Regions from separate parts of the Paenarthrobacter sp. YJN-5 genome, predicted to be linked through region 3. Evidence: riboswitches for the same ligand, from Rfam matches in the RefSeq annotation. Region 3 holds a riboswitch; each other region holds the start of a gene.
The links. Region 3 has a riboswitch for cyclic di-AMP ahead of HMI59_RS01955 (hypothetical protein). Riboswitches for the same ligand answer to the same signal wherever they lie in the genome.

Region 1 (5,548 bases), 800 kb from region 3:
CGCCGGACTACGTGACATTCGCCGCGCGCTGCCCCGTATGGAAGGTGCGCGGATGCACGGTCCTCCCACCCAGCTTCGCCACGCCTGCGCCAATCAGCAACGTGAGAATGGCCGCGGCGGCGTGGGTGTAGAGCATCAGGTCCGCCCCGTGGACGGCGCCACCACCAGACACTGCGGCAGGGAGATCCGCGGGGATCTGCCCCGTGCCGTGCAGGTGGTCCAGGGAACCGAGGCCGGGGAAGGAGCCACCAAGGGCATCGAAGCCGAAGAACAGCACTTGCTGCGCCGCCCCGGAAATGAGCAGCAGCAAGATGGGGCCGTGGATCCAGTGCGTGATCAGTTGGGCCGCTAAGGCAGACAAAGCCACGAATCCCAGCAGGATGGGGATGGCCGGGGCGCTTCCACCGGAAACAACGTGGGCGCCCAGGCCCAGGGCAACGGCCACCGGTCCGGCCACCCAGGTCCACTTATTCCGGACAGTGCCCTTACGCGGAACATCCACAGGAGTCGTGCTCATCGCCATCCTTCCCTCCACAAGGCTATGGGGATGATGTGCCCAGCAAAAGGGTTAGCCAAACACAGTTAGGCCAGCAGCGTGTTCACCAACCGAGCAGCCACCTTCGCGGTACGCCCATCAATGTCGAATTCAGGATTCAGTTCCGCCACATCAAGATGCACAAGCTTCCCGCTGGCGGCCACTTGTTTGCAGACGGCACTGATCACCGGGAGCGGCACTCCGTACGCGGCCGGAGCGCTGACGCCGGGCGCCACCGCTGCGGGCATCACGTCAAGGTCGATCGTCAAGTAAAGGACCTCGATGCCCGCCAGGAAATCCGCCACGAACGTCTCCACGGCCTCCGGCGCGCATGCCTCGTCCAACAAGTACTTCACGCCCAGCCGCTCCGCTGTGTCGAACAGGGTCCGCGTGTTGTTGGGTTCGGAAATACCGACGACGGCGTACTGCAGTTCGCGGCCAGCGGCGGCTTCCTCCTGGGCCATTTGGAGGAACGGCGTTCCCGAGCTCGGGACGGGCTCGTCGCGCAGGTCAAAGTGGGCGTCAAGGTTCAGTACACCCAGCCGTTTGCCGCGCAGGACTTCGGAGCCGGCCACCCCCAGGTAGCTGGCGAACGCGGTTTCGTGGCCCCCGCCAAGCACAACGGTGAGGTTGCCGGCGTCGAGCAGTCCGGAGATGGCACGTCCGGCGCGTGCCTGGCCGTCCTCCAGCTGGTCGCCCTCCACCACCACGTCACCGGCGTCGAACACCTCCCGGTCCAGGTGGAACGCCAGCGGACCAAGCGCCGCACGGATCGCGGCCGGAGCCGCGGCAGCACCTACCCGCCCCTTGTTGCGGCGAACCCCTGCGTCGCTGCAGAAGCCCAGTACGACGGCGGAGCGCACGCCGGCAGCGGCGGTCCCGGCAGCGTGGGGAGCCACAGCCTGCCACCACCGACGGTGCTCAGGGCCGTCGCCGTCGAAGCGGCCGGTCCATGCGGTGGGGGTGACGTCTACGGCGAGGGCGCTGGTTTCCATGGATTAAGCACACCGGACCCGGACTGCCAATGCCAGCAGTTCCGGGCCCGGAGTGTCTGAAATACCGGAATGGGGCTACTTCACCCCGAGCAGTTCCTCCACGGTGCCGATGCCGAAGAACAGCAGGAATGCCGCAGCCACAGCCCACATCAAGGGGTGTACCTCGCGGGCGCGGCCCTGGAACGTGCGGATCAGGACGTAGGAGATGAAGCCTGCGCCGAGGCCGTTGGCGATCGAGTAGGTGAACGGCATGAGGGCGATGGTCAGGAACGCCGGGATGCCGACGCCCCAGTCCTGCCAGTCGATCTTGCCCACCTGCGAAACCATCATGAAGCCCACCACAACAAGGGCGGGCGCAACGGCTTCGAAGGGAACCAGGTTGATCAACGGCGTAAAGAACATGGCCACCAGGAACAGGACACCGGTGACGATCGAGGCCAGGCCGGTCCGGGCGCCTTCGCCAATGCCGGCGCCGGATTCGACGAAGATCTGGTTGGAGGACACCGAAGCTCCGCCACCCACAATCGCGCCGAGCGCATCAACCTGGAGAACGCGGTCCACATTGGGGATGTTGCCGTGCTCATCCACGGTTCCGGCCTCATTGGCCAGGCCCACCATGGTGCCCATGGCGTCGAAGAAGATGCTGAGCAGGATCACGAAGGCCAGCAGGGCGGCACCGATGAAGCCAAGGTGTTCGAAGGCGCCAAAGGGGTTGGCCTTGCCGATCAGGGAGAGGTCCGGAGCGCCCCACTCGGACACCTTGGGGGCCACGAGCGACCAGCCGCGGGGGTTGATGGTGGTGCCGTCGTTGCTCGGTCCGATATGCAGGGTGAATTCAAGGATCGCAGCCAGCGCGGTGGAGACGATGATGCCGATCAGGATGGCACCGCGTACCTTGCGCACCACCAGCGCGATGGTGAGGACCAGGCCGACCGCGAACACCAGCGTCGGCCAGCCCAGGAGTTTGCCGTCCACGCCCAGGCCCAGCGGAACGGTGGTTCCGGCGGCGTCGGGAATGCGGCGCACGAAGCCGGCGTTGACCAGTCCGATCAGCGCAATGAAGAGGCCGATGCCCACCACGATCGCCGTCTTGAGCGCCTCGGGGACGGCCTTGAAGACGGCGGTCCGGAACCCGGTGAGGACGAGGATCAGCATGGTCAGGCCGGAGAGGACCACCAGGCCCATCATGTCCGGCCATGTCAGGCCCGGGTGCGAGGCAACGGTGACGGCCACGAACGCGTTGACGCCCAGGCCTGTGGCTACGGCAAAGGGATGCTTGGCCCAAGCACCCATGAGGATGGTCAGGATGCCTGCCACGAAGGCCGTGGTGGCGGCGACGGCCGTGAAGCCCAGCGATGCCCCGCTCGAGTCAGCCCCCGACAGGATGAGGGGGTTCAGGACCACGATGTAGCTCATGGCAAAGAAGGTCGCGAAGCCGCCACGGATTTCCCGCGAATACGTGGATCCACGTTCGGAGATCTTGAAGTAGCGGTCGATTGCAGAACCCTGTTTAAGCATGGATGTCTCCGGGGATCGTGTGAGTGTGCTCTCAAATCCTATGCCCGCCCGTGCGGGAGGGCCTGACGATTCGCCTAGTCTGTAAGGAAGCCAACATTAGGAGAAACCGCCCCATGCGCACCATCCGCCCGCTCCTGGCCGCCGTCGTGGCTGCCCTCGCCTTCGCCTCGGCGCTGCTTTTCGGCGCCGCCCCGGCATCGGCGCACGACGCCGCAGAATCCACGAGTCCGGCCAGCGGAGCCACGGTTGCGGAAGTTCCGGCATCGGTCTCCGTCACGTTCAATAACCGGCCGCTGGCTATTGGTTCGGGCATGTCGGTGACCGCGGGCGGGGAGAACTGGGCGGACGGCGCCGTGCAGATCATCGACAACCAGGCGGTCCAAAAACTGCGTCCCGGCGCTCCGGCGGGCCAGTACACGGTGGTTTGGCGCGTCGTCAGCTCCGATTCGCACCCCATCGAGGGCACCTTTACATTCACGGCAACAGCAGGAAGCACGACGTCGGAGGGCGCCACCGCGGTAGCCTCGCCGTCCGCGTCGGGCCAGGCAGGTTCGGGCACTGTTCCGAGTGCGGGAACCGCGGCCCCCGGAACCCCCGTCAGCGAACCGGCTCCGGACGCCTCCCAGCCGTTCCCGTGGAGCATCGTGGCGTTTGCTGCATTAGCTGTTGCGCTCGTTATTTTCCTGGCCGTTACAGCCCGTCGGAAATTGGCTGCTTCCAATGATGCCGAGGGCGATAAATCCGCGGAATGACGGGGTTTTCTACATACCTGCGAAAATCTCGAAACGGTTACTGCGACACGCTTGACGCCCACTTCTCGTTACTTAAATGTGACTTTGCCGTGATCATCGCGTACGGTAGTACCTGTGCCCGATCCGCATTCGGCGCACTTCCGGCCTGATTGCCTAGCTCTGCCGCAGGTCGGAATCCGTTCGCAGACATACCTACGGCAGAGACGGGGAACCCATTTTAGGCCGCCAATGAGCGCGCCTTGGGGTGAAGCCACGAAGCTTCCGCTGAACAGCGGTGGATAGTGGCCGGGTGACTCCCATCCGAATCCGACAGCTAACCTCGCAGGCATCGGGAGAGGCTTTTTCATGTCTTCACGCATTCTTCGCGGCCGTCGTAAGGCGGACAGCGTACGCCCCAATCCGTTCATCTCCATCTCCAAGGCAGTTGCCAGCAACGCTTCAGGCGCCGGCCGCCAGGCAGCCGTCATCGCTGCAGCTTCGGGTCTTGTCCTGACCGGTTCCATTGCTGCACACGCTGCCGAAACTCCGGCACAGGCTCCGGTCCAGCGGGACTCCAGCCCCGCCACGGTTGCTGAAACCGTTGCCGAAACCCCCAACAAGGTTGTCACTGCCGCAGCAACGGCCACCGTCAACTTCGAGCGTCCCGCTGTTGCTTCCGTAGCAGCACCGGTCATCGAGAAGCCGGCTCCGGTTGTTGAGGCTCCCAAGAAGGCCGCAGCCAAGGCTGCTGCAGCTCCTGCCGCTACCGCCACGGTTGCTGCTTCCGCACCTGCCGCTGCTGCTCCGGCAGCACCTGCCCCGGCACCCGCTGTTGGCGGCGTCAACGCAGCCATGGTTGCCTCGGCTTACGCCCAGATCGGTGTCATGCAGGACTGCACCGCCATGGTCGAAAAGGCCCTCGGCTCCGCAGGTATCCCGGTGGGCGACCTTGCCCCCATGCAGTTCATGAACTACGGCAAGGTAGTCAGCGATCCCCAGCCCGGTGACATGATCGTCCAGTCCGGCCACGTTGCCATCTACATCGGCAATGGCCAGGCCATCTCCGGTGGCATTAACGGTAACCAGACCGGCATCCACCCGATCAGCTGGCTGACCGCAACCGGCCCGCTCACGTACGTCCGCGCCGGCGCATAAGTTTCACGCTTCACAAAAAGGCCGGCACCCCGGAGGATTCGTCCTCCCGGGGTGCCGGTTTTTTGGTTTTAAGCTTTTTGGTTTAAGGGACCCTGCTTCAAGGGCCCTGTTTCAGGGCTGCCTTGGTGCCGCTGTCGGGCTTGCCGGGCTTAGGCGATCGCGAGGCCGGGCGCTGCTGGAAGTGCCACCTTCGAAGAGATGGCCTGCCCCACCGCCTTGGCCTGGCGGAGGACTTCCTTGGGGGTTGGCGTGATGAGTTCTCCCACTCCCACCAGATGCATGCCCACCGCGCGCATGGCGGCCACGAGGTTCTGACCAACGGCAATGCCAAGCTCGGCCAGCATTTTGCGCAACTGGCTCTGTGCGCAACGCGTCACCACGACGTGGTCGGCAAGGAGAATGCCGTGGGCTGTGTGGACGGCCCACTGCCGAGGGGATGCGAGGGGAGTTTCTGCGGCCGTGAGCAGGTCCAGCCGGACCGCCTTGGTGGTGTTGCGTACATCCAGGTGGTGGCTGGCCGCGTAGTTCCGCAGGTGGCGGAGGATCTGGTTCCGTTCCAGCATGGAAGCGGGATCGGCTACCTCGCACCGTTGCAGCATGCCGGTATGCACGGA
Region 2 (5,548 bases), on a different replicon from region 3:
GGCGTCAACGTCCGCGACGACGCCGCCACGGCCGCGGCCTTCGAACGGACCTTCAACATCGCCTACCCGAGCTTTGATGACAGCGACGGGGCCGTCCTGCTGGCCATGACAGAGTATGTCCCGCCCCGGGCGGTGCCCACGACGCTGGTCCTGGACAAGCAAGGACGCGTCAGCGCCCGCATCCTCGGAGCAACCCAGAAGGGCACCCTGAAGGCCCTGATCACCTCAGCCGCGGCCGGAACCTGAACCGGTCCACCCCCGGCAGCAACGACGAAAGACACCCCACGATGACGACCACCACACCCCCGACCGGCACCGGCCCCGCCGGGGACACCGCCCCGGCGGCCGCCAGAGACGCCGCACCCGTGCTGATGACCCGCGACAAGCCCTTCGGGTGGCTCCTCGTCGTTGCCGGCGTCCTTGGCTGGCTGGCCTCCGGGATCCTGGTCCTGGAGAAACTCCAGAAACTGAGCAACCCCGGTTATGAGACCGTCTGCGACATCAACCCCTGGATCTCCTGCGGCCAGGTCATGCAGACCTGGCAGAGTTCGGTCTTCGGGTTTCCCAACATGTTCATCGGGATCGTGGCGTTCGCTGTCATCATCACCACCGGCACGGGCCTGCTGTCCGGGGCGGTCTTCGCGCGCTGGTATTGGCTCGGACTCCAAGCCGGTGTCACGCTGGGCTTCGCCTTCGTCATCTGGCTCTGGTCCCAGGCGCTGTACGCGATCCACGTCCTGTGCCCGTTCTGCATGGTCGTCTGGGCGGTGATGATTCCGCTGTTCGTTTGGGTCACCGCACGGAACATCACCCACGGCATCATCACCCTCCCCGCCCGGGCGGCGCGCGTCGTCGGCGAATCGGGCTGGGTCATGACCGCCTTGCTGTACGTGGCCGTCGCGGCGAGCATCTTCTTCGCCTTCCTCCACGTCTTCGTGGGCACCCCCGGCCTTTAGCAGCCCCACCCCGCTGCGCGGCGGCCATCGAGGGAATCTCCTGTGACGGGCAGTGCCCCTCACGACCAAGGACAAGGACCACCGCGCATGGAGCAGAAGCAACGCCCGGATCACCACCGTCCCGGACCGCGGCCGGTCCCCGGGCCCGACCGGCCCACCGTCCTCACCGGACTGCGTGATTTTGTCGACTCGATCGCGAACACCAACCCGGCCCGTCTGGCGTTCACGGTCTTCGTTTTCGTCATCCTGCTCTTTACCGGCCTGCTGTCCCTGCCGGCTTCCTCCGCATCGGGTGAATCCACGCCCCTGCACCAGGCCATGTTCACGGCAGTGTCCAGCGTCTGCGTCACGGGCCTGACGGTGGTATCAACGGCCACGCACTGGTCCTTCTTCGGGCAACTGGTCATCCTCATAGGCATCTTCGTGGGTGGTTTGGGTACCTTGACCCTCGCCTCCCTGCTGGCCCTCATGGTCAGCAAGCGGCTGGGTGTCCGTGGCAAACTCATTGCCCAGGAAGCCATGAACAACGCGGGCCGGCTCGGCGAAGTGGGTACCCTCCTGCGGATCGTCATTGTCACGTCCGTGGTGATCGAGGCCGCCCTTGCCCTGGCCCTGATTCCCCGGTTCATGCTCCTGGGCGAACCGTTCTGGCAGTCGGTCTGGCACGGAGTCTTCTACTCGATCTCCTCCTTCAACAACGCCGGCTTCACGCCCCACTCCGACGGCATTGTCCCGTACGAGACAGACCTCTGGATCCTCATCCCGCTCATGCTGGGCGTTTTCCTGGGCAGCCTCGGCTTTCCCGTGGTGATGGTCCTCCAGCAAAACGGCCTGAACTGGAAGAAGTGGAACCTCCACACCAAGCTCACCATCCAGGTGTCCTTCATCCTGCTGCTCGCAGGTACCGTCCTCTGGGCCCTGATGGAGTGGGACAACACCCGGACCATCGGCACCATGACGGCCGGCGAGAAAGTTGTCCATTCGCTGTTCGCGTCCGTGATGACGCGGTCCGGCGGGTTCAACCTGGTGGACCAGAACCAGCTGGAGCCCACCACCATGCTGCTCACGGATGCGCTCATGTTCGCCGGCGGCGGCTCCGCCTCCACGGCCGGTGGCATCAAAGTGACCACCATTGCCGTCATGTTCCTCGCCATTGTTGCCGAGGCCCGAGGCGACGCCGACGTCAAGGTCTACGGCCGCACCATCCCCCAAGGCACCATGCGGGTGGCCATCTCGGTGATCGTTGCCGGAGCCACCCTGGTCTCCGTCGCCGCATTCCTGTTGCTTTCCATCAGCGGCGCTTCACTGGACAGGGTGCTCTTTGAAACCATTTCCGCCTTTGCCACCGTGGGACTGAGCACCAACCTCAGTGCCGAGCTGCCGCCGTCGGGCGTTTACGTCCTCACAGCCCTCATGTTCGCCGGCCGGTTGGGGACTGTCACCCTTGCTGCGGGCCTGGCCCTGCGCCAGCGCAGCCAGCTGTTCCACTACCCGGAAGAGCGACCCATCATTGGCTGAGAACCTGACGGCAGGCACCGGAGCCAGGGGTTAGAGCCATCCCTGGGGGTTGACGGTCTGTCCGTTGAGCAGGACCTCGAAGTGCAGGTGGCAGCCGGTGGAGTTTCCGGTGGTCCCGGCCGCTGCGATCCGTTGGCCCGCGCCGACGGTCGCGCCCACAGCGGTTTCGATGGCGGCCAGGTGGTTGTAGGTGCTTTTGAGTCCGTTGCCGTGGTCGACCACGATCCGGTTTCCGCCGCCATAGGGTGACCAGCCGGCCTCCACAACGGTCCCGGCGCCCGCAGCGAACACCGCGGTTTGGCAGGCCGCGACGAGATCCTGGCCGGTGTGAAGTTCACCTGTTCCGGTGATCGGGCTGGTTCGGATGCCAAACGGCGACGCAATGGACATGCTGGCCAACGGCGCTCCGAGCCGGCCCGAGGACGCAGCAGGGGACGTGCTGGCTCCCTTGGGGGCAGCCACCGCACCGGCCGCCGCTACCGGCGCCTTCGCGGGCGGGGCCGCCTTAGTGGTGACCCCCGGGCGTTCGAAACTGATCGACGCCCCCGCCGAGGCCTGCACCGGCGCGGCCGTTGCCGCGGAAGCTGCCACCTGTTCGGTGGTGGCGGTGGGAGCCGGGTTGGCGTGCGCGGCGGTCAGCGCGACGGTGAGGACCGTGGCCACGCCCAAGGTCGTCGCGGCTGTCACCTGTTTGCCCCGGCTCCAGGTCATGCCGCTGGCTGAGGCGTGGCGGGGTGTTCGGGCGGCCGCGGTCCGGGAGGCCGACAACGCCATGATGGCGGTGGTGGGTTTCCGGCGGCGGCCACGGGGAGATGAAGTTGCCACGCAAGGATCCTTTCGATCCGCCTGCGAAGTTAGCTGTCGGGTTCGGGCCAAGGAACAAGCCCGGCCGCGCATCGATTGCCCTCTGGCCCTCGACGCACGGCTTCACCCCAAGGCAGATTGGCTGCCGGTTCTGGGTCCTCCACCCCCGCCGCGGAAAAGATCGTCGATCAATGCCACCGGCGGGGTTCAGCGTGCGGCATCAAAGGCTTTTATTACAGAAAAACCTGAATCAATAGTAGCGACAAAGCCCGATCGTTACAATTCCGTGACCAAGCCAGTCCATGACGTGCCACGACAGGCCGGGCCGCGCTTGGAATCCACCATACCTGAAGGAATCTTCAGATGATCAGTCGAGGCGGCCCGTAGTCCTTCGTGCCCGGTGGCCCAGTCAAAGGCCCATGGAGTCCAGCAGGGCATCTTCCTCTTCGGCTCCCCTGCGGTCCCGCCGGGACGGCTTGGAGCGGAGTTCCTCCCGGTCTTGCCCGTCGGGTTGGTCGTGTTCCTCGGCCCTGATGCGGGCGTGTTGCCGGGCCATATAGCCGAAGCCGACGAAAGCCAGGATCCCGAAGGTGATCCATTGCAGGGCGTAGGAAAGATTGGATCCTTCCTTCACGGCCGGGGCGGCCAAGGGCTGCGGCAGGTTTCCCGGCTGCGGGGATTCGGAGGCCATCAGGCCGTAGCTGCCGGTCATGAGGGGGTAACCGATTTCCTGCTGGTAGCCGGCCAGGTCGATGCTGGCCAGCTGGCCGGCGGGAGCGTCACGGCCCAGGTCCGGTTCGGCCGGTTTGATCCTGACAACGGCCTCGACCTGCCCTTCCGGTGGGGCGGGCACGCTGTCCGGGTAACCGGGGCGTTGGTTCCCGATCGGCAGCCACCCTCTGTTGATGACGATGGTTTCGCCGGTGGCGAGCCGGAAGGGAACGACGACTTCGTAGCCGGGCGCGGAATTGTTGGGCCGGTTGCGGATGATCCGCTGGTCCTGGGGCAGGTAGCGGCCTTCCACGGCTACGGTCATCCATTTGGCGTCGGGTGCGGGATTGTTGAAGTGTGCCCGGGCCTCAGCGAAGGGAACCGGTGGTTTGTCGTAGTTTTCCTGGACCCTGCGGATCTCCGCGACCGCCTGGTTCCGGCGGTCCATTTGCCAGTTTCCCAGGGCAAGGCAGGCCGCGGCGAAGGCCGCGGCGGCCAGGAGGTATCCCGCCCAGCGCCAGGACAGCAGAAAGCTGTAGCTCACGGGGCGTCCTCCTGTCCCCAGTGCCGGGTCAGCAGCGAGCGGATGGCGGTTGCTTCCGGGGCCAGGCGGTGGTCCTCGCCACGGGCCAGGAGGCCGTATTCGACCATGGTCCTGCCATCCTCGGCGTTCCCGGCCCGGACCCAGACACGGCGCCGGTTGATGTACAGGGAGATGATCAGTCCGAGCACGGCGAGGCCGGAGAACACCAGAACCCCTGCTTGGCCGGGGTCGCTGCGGACGTCGACGCCGATGTAGCGCTTGAGGCCGTCGAAGCTGATGCTTCCCTTGCCCTCGGGCAGCGTATAGGTGGCCCCGGGGCCGAGCGTGATGCCTTTGGCGGGGAGGTCGCGGCCGTTGAGCTGGGTCAGGTTCTTCACGTCCAGGCTGTACACGTTTTGAGGTTGCCCGGTATCCAGCCCGAGGTCTCCGTAGTAGGAATTCAGGTTCAATTGGGGGTTGAACGGGTCCGGATCGAAGCTGTAGGCCACGCCTGCCTCGTTGGTGACTGCCGAGGGCAGAAAGAATCCGACGAACCCCAGCTGGGAGGGTGCCGCGTCGGGGGCTTTGATCACGACGGTGGAGGTGTAGACGCCGTCGTTGGGGATGGAGACCACGGGGCCGCTGAAGGCGGTCTTTCCGGTGCCGTCCTTGATGGTGACGACGGGTGCGTAGCCGTTGCCCACCAGGAACATTCCGGTGGCGCCGAAATAGACCGGTTCGTTGACTTTCAGGATCTGCTGCCGCGTTGTGCCGTCCGCGCCGTCCTTGGTGGTCAGGGTGGCGGTGAAGTCAATCGGCTGGCCGAACTGTTTGGTTGATTCGCGGTCGAAGCGGACATCGAAGTTTTCCAGGGTGACGGCGAAAGGGGCCAGGGTGGCGGCGTCGAAATTGGTCCCCGGGGTGAAGGCATCGTAGCTGACCAGGGTGTTGACGAAAGTGCCGCCCTCGATGATGATTTTTTGTCCGCGGTAGCCGAACATCCCACCGATGGCGACGCAGACCAGCACCCCGATCA
Region 3 (5,548 bases):
CCGGGTTTTGCGGGCACGCCCACACCGGACCACCAAGTCATGGCCGAGGAATACGGTGCCTTCATTGCGGAGACGTTGAAAGCGAAGGGCATCACTTCCTACGTGCTGGTGGGCCACTCCATGGGCGTCCAGTTCGCCATCGAGGCTGCGCTTCATGCACCGGAGCAGGCCTCGCACGTGGTTCTGATGGGTCCTGTGGTGGATTCGAAGCACAAGAACGTACGGCGGCAATCGCTGGCCCTCTTCCTGGATGGGCTCCTTCGCGAAAGTCCGTCCTCCAACTGGATCGTCGTCTCCGACTACTTCCTGTGCGGGCCCCGCTGGTACCTCACCGAGCTGCCCGTGATGATGGAGTACCCCACCGAGAAACGACTGAGCCTTGTGGGGAACCCCGTGCTGATCCTGCGAGGCAGCCGCGACCACGTGGCAGGACCCGAATGGTCGCTGCGGCTCTCCCGAGCTGTTCCCCAAGGCAGGCTGGTGGAGATTCCGGGAGTGGGACACGTGGCCCAGCACATGAGGCCGAAGGCCGTTGCGGACGCGATCCGGAGCTTCGTCGCCGCAACGTCGGACCGTACGCAGGCATAGCCTCACGACGGCGGCACGCCCCTTGTTGCGCTGGACAGGACACGGTTAGGCTGGCAGGGCAAGCCAAATAGTAAGTTTGCTTAGGAAGGGGTTTGACCATGACAAGCTATGACCCGGAAGACGATCCGCAGACCTTCGGAGTGTCCGGCGCGGCCGAGCCCGACAGCATCCATGAAGACCCGGACATGAGGCAGGACGAAGACCGCGATCCCGCCGCATCAGCGAACCCGGATCCGGACAACGGCAACGTCACAGGGCTTGAACCCGGCGGCGGAGTACCCCCGGGAGAAACGCCTCCAGCGGAAGACAGCATGAGCATGGATCAAGGGCACGAGGAATAGAACTCCCCTACTTCAGCTTGAGGATCTCGCCGAGGTTATAGTCGGCCGGCTCCTCCAGCTGTGAGTACGTGCAGCTTTCAGGAGTCCGGTCCGGCCGCCACCTGCGGAATTGCGTGGTGTGCCGGAACCGGTCTCCTTCCATGTAGTCGTACGCCACTTCGATCACCAGCTCGGGCCGCAGAGGAACAAAGGAAAAGTCCTTGCCGGCACTCCAGCGGCTTTGGGCCCCCGGCATCCTCGAACCAACCGCCGCTCCGGTTTCCTGGCTGGCCCACTCTCCCCAGGGGTGGTCCGCGATCTCCACCTGGTACGGCTCCAACTCGGCCACCATCGCCTTCCGCTTCGCCATGGGGAAGGCGGCCACCACTCCGACGTGGTGGAGTTTGCCGGAATCGTCATAGAGCCCCAGCAGCATCGACCCCACGACGTCCGCCGTCTTGTGCCAACGGAAACCGGCCACCACGCAGTCCGCCGTCCGTTCATGCTTGGTCTTGAACATCACCCGCTTGTTCGGCTGGTAGGTACCGTCGAGCGGTTTGGACAGCACGCCGTCGAGCCCTGCTCCCTCAAGCTGCACGAACCATTCCTTTGCCCGCTCTAGGTCGGTGACCGCAGGCGTCACGTACACGGGCGGCTCGGCATCGGCGAGCGCCTTTTCCAGCGCAGCACGGCGCTCGGAGAACGGCCGGGCAGTGAGGTCTTCGTCCCCGAGGGCCAGGAGGTCGAACCCGACGAAGGAGGACGGCGTCTTCTCTGCAAGCATCCGGACGCGGCTGTCGGCGGGGTGGATGCGCTGCTGCAGTCCTTCGAAGTCGAGCCGGTTGCCGGAAATAAGGATGATCTCGCCATCCACCACGCATTTCTCCGGCAGGTTCTTCTTCAACGCCTCCACCAGCTCAGGGAAGTACCGGGTCATGGGTTTCTCGTTCCGGCTGCCCAGGATGACGTCATCCCCGTCCCTGAAGACGATGGTCCGGAACCCGTCCCATTTGGGTTCGTAGTGCCCAACCTCAGGAATGTTGGGCACGGATTTGGCGAGCATGGGCGAAACGGGTGGCATCACGGGTAGGTCCATAGCTCATGTCTACCGGCCGGTAGACGCCGAAAGCTAGTGTTCAGCAGGGATATGTGGACGGTGTGTGGCGCGTCCGTCCGCCAGCGCGGGCGCTGCCGGCCCTCATGTACCGTCCGTTACATTAATGTGACTTTACTTCCCTGCTGCTGTAACTTCGTAGGGCGACCCGTATCTCCGCTGGGCCGCTTCCGGGCTGACGCCGAGCTCTGCCGCATCCCGGAATCCCGCCAGACCCGCGGCAGAGACGGGGGACCCAGAGTTCCCGGGCCTGTTCCCCGCAGGCCCTTGGGGTGAAGCCGCCACGTGCGGCCGGACGGCCTCGTCCGAACCCGACAGCTAACCTCGCAGGCGTTGAGAGGCAAACACCATGTCCCCAACCATGGATCAGCCGCGCCGTGCCCAAGGGGACGGCCAGCCCACCAAGCCAACCGGACGCCGTCGGGCCCAGCCCAGCGGTCCGGCCACCGAAATGGATAGCACGACGGCGGTACCCGCCACCGCAACCGACCCCACCGCTGCGCCCATGACACGAGCACAGCGACGGGCGATGGAACGCGAGCGCGCGGCCCAGGCAGTCGTGGCTCCGGAAGCTGCACCGAGTGCTGAGTCCGACTCCGAACCCACCGCTGAATCCCCCACCGAAGAGCCGCGCACCGAAGCCATCCCCGTAGTTGCCGCTCCTCCGCGCTCGGAGTCCACTACGCCCGGACCGCCCACGGCTGCCATCCCCGTGGTGAAGGCCACGCCGGCGGAGCCCGCCACTGAGCCCGAGCCCGCGACTGCCGCTATTCCGGTGGTTTCGGCGCACGTTGCCGCCGCGGCCGGGACCCCCCAGCCCAAGACGCCGGCCCGGATCGCCGCTGACGCTACAGCCGCCGCCGGATTGGCCAGTCGCAAGACCGCCCGTGGCCAGCACGACGGCGCACGTCCTGCGGCAGGACGAGCCGCAGGACGCAATGCTGCGAAGTCGGCCTTTGGTTCCTTTGCTTCCTCCTCCTTCACCAAGGAACCCCACGCCGTCCTGACCAAGGCAGCGTCCGTGAAGACCATGAGCCAGCGCATGGCGGTGGTCGCCGGAGCACTGGGCCTGGTCCTCACGGTGGGAACGGTAAGCCAAGCCATGGACCTGCCGATCTTCGGACAGGACACTCAAAACCAGGCCAGCGGCGCTAACAATTCCGGCGAAGACCGGGCAACGGGCTCGGCCACTCCTGGCCCGACGCCGTCCTACTCCACCGCGTCCTCGACGTCGGCCGCTACGACGGATACCGGGCAGTCCGCCGTCGAAGCAGCCTCTCCGGCAGCGGCAGCACCGCCGTCGTCCACTCCGACGCCGCAGGTTTCGTTGGCCGACCCCAAGTGGGTTCCGTCCACCGCCCCTTCGGCCGTGGTTCCAGTACCGGGCGTGACGTCGCCCGTTCCGAGCCAGCCGGCACCGCCGTCGGACAACATCACGGCGCCTTCGCCCAGCACGACGCCTTCTACGACGACGACGCCAACCACCACCCCAACGCCCACGCCGACGACGACGCAGACTTCCAAGCCGCGGCCCAGCGACTCCCCGAAGCCGGGCTCCGACCCTAAGTCCAGCGCACCGACGGAGGCTCCGAGCCTGGACGTGGACGGCCTGCTCGACGCAGCCAAGGGGGTCCTCAAGTGAGCACCCGCATGCCCCGCACCACTACCCACATCGGCTGGCACGGCCGGTACTGCTGCAGCAGCCGGACGGCCACTTTCCGCCATCGGATGGGCCGCTGGAGCCACCAGCGGCTGCGCCGTTTCTGACGGGCGCCGCTAACAAACAAGTGTGAAACCAAGAAGGCAGGGACCCGGCAAGGGTTCCTGCCTTCTGTTCTGCCACCCGACTCTTCCGCCACCGGGTCGGTCACATGTTTCGCTACCCCAAGAGCCACGCGACCACCAGCAAGGCCCCCACGCAGAGCACTGTGGTCAGGAGGATGACGTCGCGCGCAACAACAGTGCCCCGGCCATACGGGGAAGCGAAAAGGAACACGTTCTGTGCCGTGGGAAGCGCACCCATGATGACCAACGCCAGGAGGTGCTGCCCTTCGAGCCCGAAGACGAACCGCCCCAGCGCCCAGACCACCAAGGGCATCCCCACGAGTTTCAGGAGCGTCGCCACCACGGTTTCCACCCGGCCGTCGCCCTTCTGCAGCGGAGCGCGGCCCGCCAAGGACATCCCGAAGGCGAGCAGCACCATGGGCACGGCAGCTCCGGCCAACATATCGATGGGCCGCTGGACCAGTTCCGGAACCTTCCACCGGGTCAACGCCACCACCACGCCCAGCGCTGACGCGATGATCATGGGATTCCCCAACGGCTGCAGGACCACCCGCTTCCAAGGCACCTTCGCCCCTCCGGCCACACCAAGGATGGTGACGTAGAAGGGCGCCAGGACCAGGAGTTGCACCAGCAGGACCGGGGCCACGTGCTGGGCCGTTCCCACCGCATAGAGGGAAACGGGGATCCCGATGTTGTTGGCATTGGCATAGCTGCTGGCCATGGCTCCCACAGCCGTTTCGGCCACGGGCCTTCGGAAAAAGAGGAAACTCAGCAGGCAGTACAGGAGCCCCATCGCGGCAGCAGACAGAAGGGCCAGCGGGGCGTCGACGCCGAGCGCGGCCCCTATGTCGCTCCCGGCCACCACGGTGAAGAGCAGCGCCGGGTTGGTGATGTAGAAGGCGGTGCGGGTCAGCGCACCCTGCACTTCCGGGGCGAGCAGTTTGCACCGGACGGCCAGGTAGCCCACGGCAATGACTGCCGAAATGATGAGGATGCCGGAGACGACGCCGCCCACCCCGCCCCCTTTCGCATTGGTAACAGGTGCCGCTTGGAGCGGTTTCCCTAATTACCAGTCCCGCGAGAAACCGCTTTCTCACACTAAGCTTACGGGCAGGGACTGTCCATCGGAGTTCATCCTGTGGCGCCTCTAGATCCGTGGCCTGACCGCCCAGCGCCGGGCCTTCAGCGCGGCGTGAAGCTCCAACCGGATAGCACCGCTGAGGGGATCGGCCCCAATGAGTTGGCGGATCCTGCCGAGTCGGTTGTAAATACTGCTGCGATGCAGGTGGAGCTTGGCGGCGACATCCTGCACCGAACCGTCGTTGTCGTAGAGGAGCTCCAGGACGGGCAGGAGTTCACCGTTTCGATCCTGCCCTTCAAGGGTGCTGTAGTGGACGGATCCCGTGTCGTCCCAACCGCCGGGCGCCTGCAGACGGTCGAAGAGTTGATAGACCCCCACCGACCGGCTGTCCACCAGCTCTCCCAGCGACGGTTCGACAGCCGCCGCCTGGGCAGCCACCTTCGACTGCCGGTACGCCCCGGCAAGCTGCCGGATCACTTGTATTGGTTCGCTGATGCCCAGGATGATGCGGTCCACCGAACGGCCGGCACGTTTGGCCAACTCCAGCTGGTAGTGCACCAGTACTTGCGCATGAACGGCCCGGCCGCCCGATTCACGGAAGAGGACCACCGAATGCGTCTCGGTCCCGGCGCTGAAGAGGGCAACATCGACGCCGATGGT

Region 1: it holds a riboswitch for cyclic di-AMP, as region 3 does, so the genes downstream of both, HMI59_RS19140 (NlpC/P60 family protein) here and HMI59_RS01955 (hypothetical protein) in region 3, are expected to answer to the same signal.
Region 2: it holds a riboswitch for cyclic di-AMP, as region 3 does, so the genes downstream of both, HMI59_RS25375 (M23 family metallopeptidase) here and HMI59_RS01955 (hypothetical protein) in region 3, are expected to answer to the same signal.

The regions. Positions count from the first base shown of each region.
Region 1 covers NZ_CP053544.1:4,136,516-4,142,063, reverse strand. Annotated here, with positions in the region: gene HMI59_RS19160 (hypothetical protein) at 8-517, opposite strand; gene hutG (formimidoylglutamase) at 583-1,530, opposite strand; gene HMI59_RS19150 (NCS2 family permease) at 1,606-3,048, opposite strand; gene HMI59_RS19145 (copper resistance CopC family protein) at 3,162-3,800, shown strand; cyclic di-AMP (ydaO/yuaA leader) riboswitch at 3,980-4,142, shown strand; gene HMI59_RS19140 (NlpC/P60 family protein) at 4,146-4,934, shown strand; gene HMI59_RS19135 (FAD-dependent monooxygenase) at 5,084-5,548, opposite strand, start outside.
Region 2 covers NZ_CP053548.1:18,616-24,163, forward strand. Annotated here, with positions in the region: gene HMI59_RS25360 (TlpA disulfide reductase family protein) at 1-246, shown strand, start outside; gene HMI59_RS25365 (vitamin K epoxide reductase family protein) at 288-956, shown strand; gene HMI59_RS25370 (TrkH family potassium uptake protein) at 1,044-2,474, shown strand; gene HMI59_RS25375 (M23 family metallopeptidase) at 2,505-3,299, opposite strand; cyclic di-AMP (ydaO/yuaA leader) riboswitch at 3,304-3,501, opposite strand; gene HMI59_RS25380 (SURF1 family protein) at 3,688-4,533, opposite strand; gene HMI59_RS25385 (cytochrome c biogenesis protein ResB) at 4,530-5,548, opposite strand, start outside.
Region 3 covers NZ_CP053544.1:409,609-415,156, reverse strand. Annotated here, with positions in the region: gene HMI59_RS01970 (alpha/beta fold hydrolase) at 1-588, shown strand, start outside; gene HMI59_RS01965 (DUF6480 family protein) at 687-929, shown strand; gene HMI59_RS01960 (ATP-dependent DNA ligase) at 937-2,004, opposite strand; cyclic di-AMP (ydaO/yuaA leader) riboswitch at 2,220-2,367, shown strand; gene HMI59_RS01955 (hypothetical protein) at 2,372-3,664, shown strand; gene HMI59_RS01950 (AEC family transporter) at 3,902-4,822, opposite strand; gene HMI59_RS01945 (CdaR family transcriptional regulator) at 4,955-5,548, opposite strand, start outside.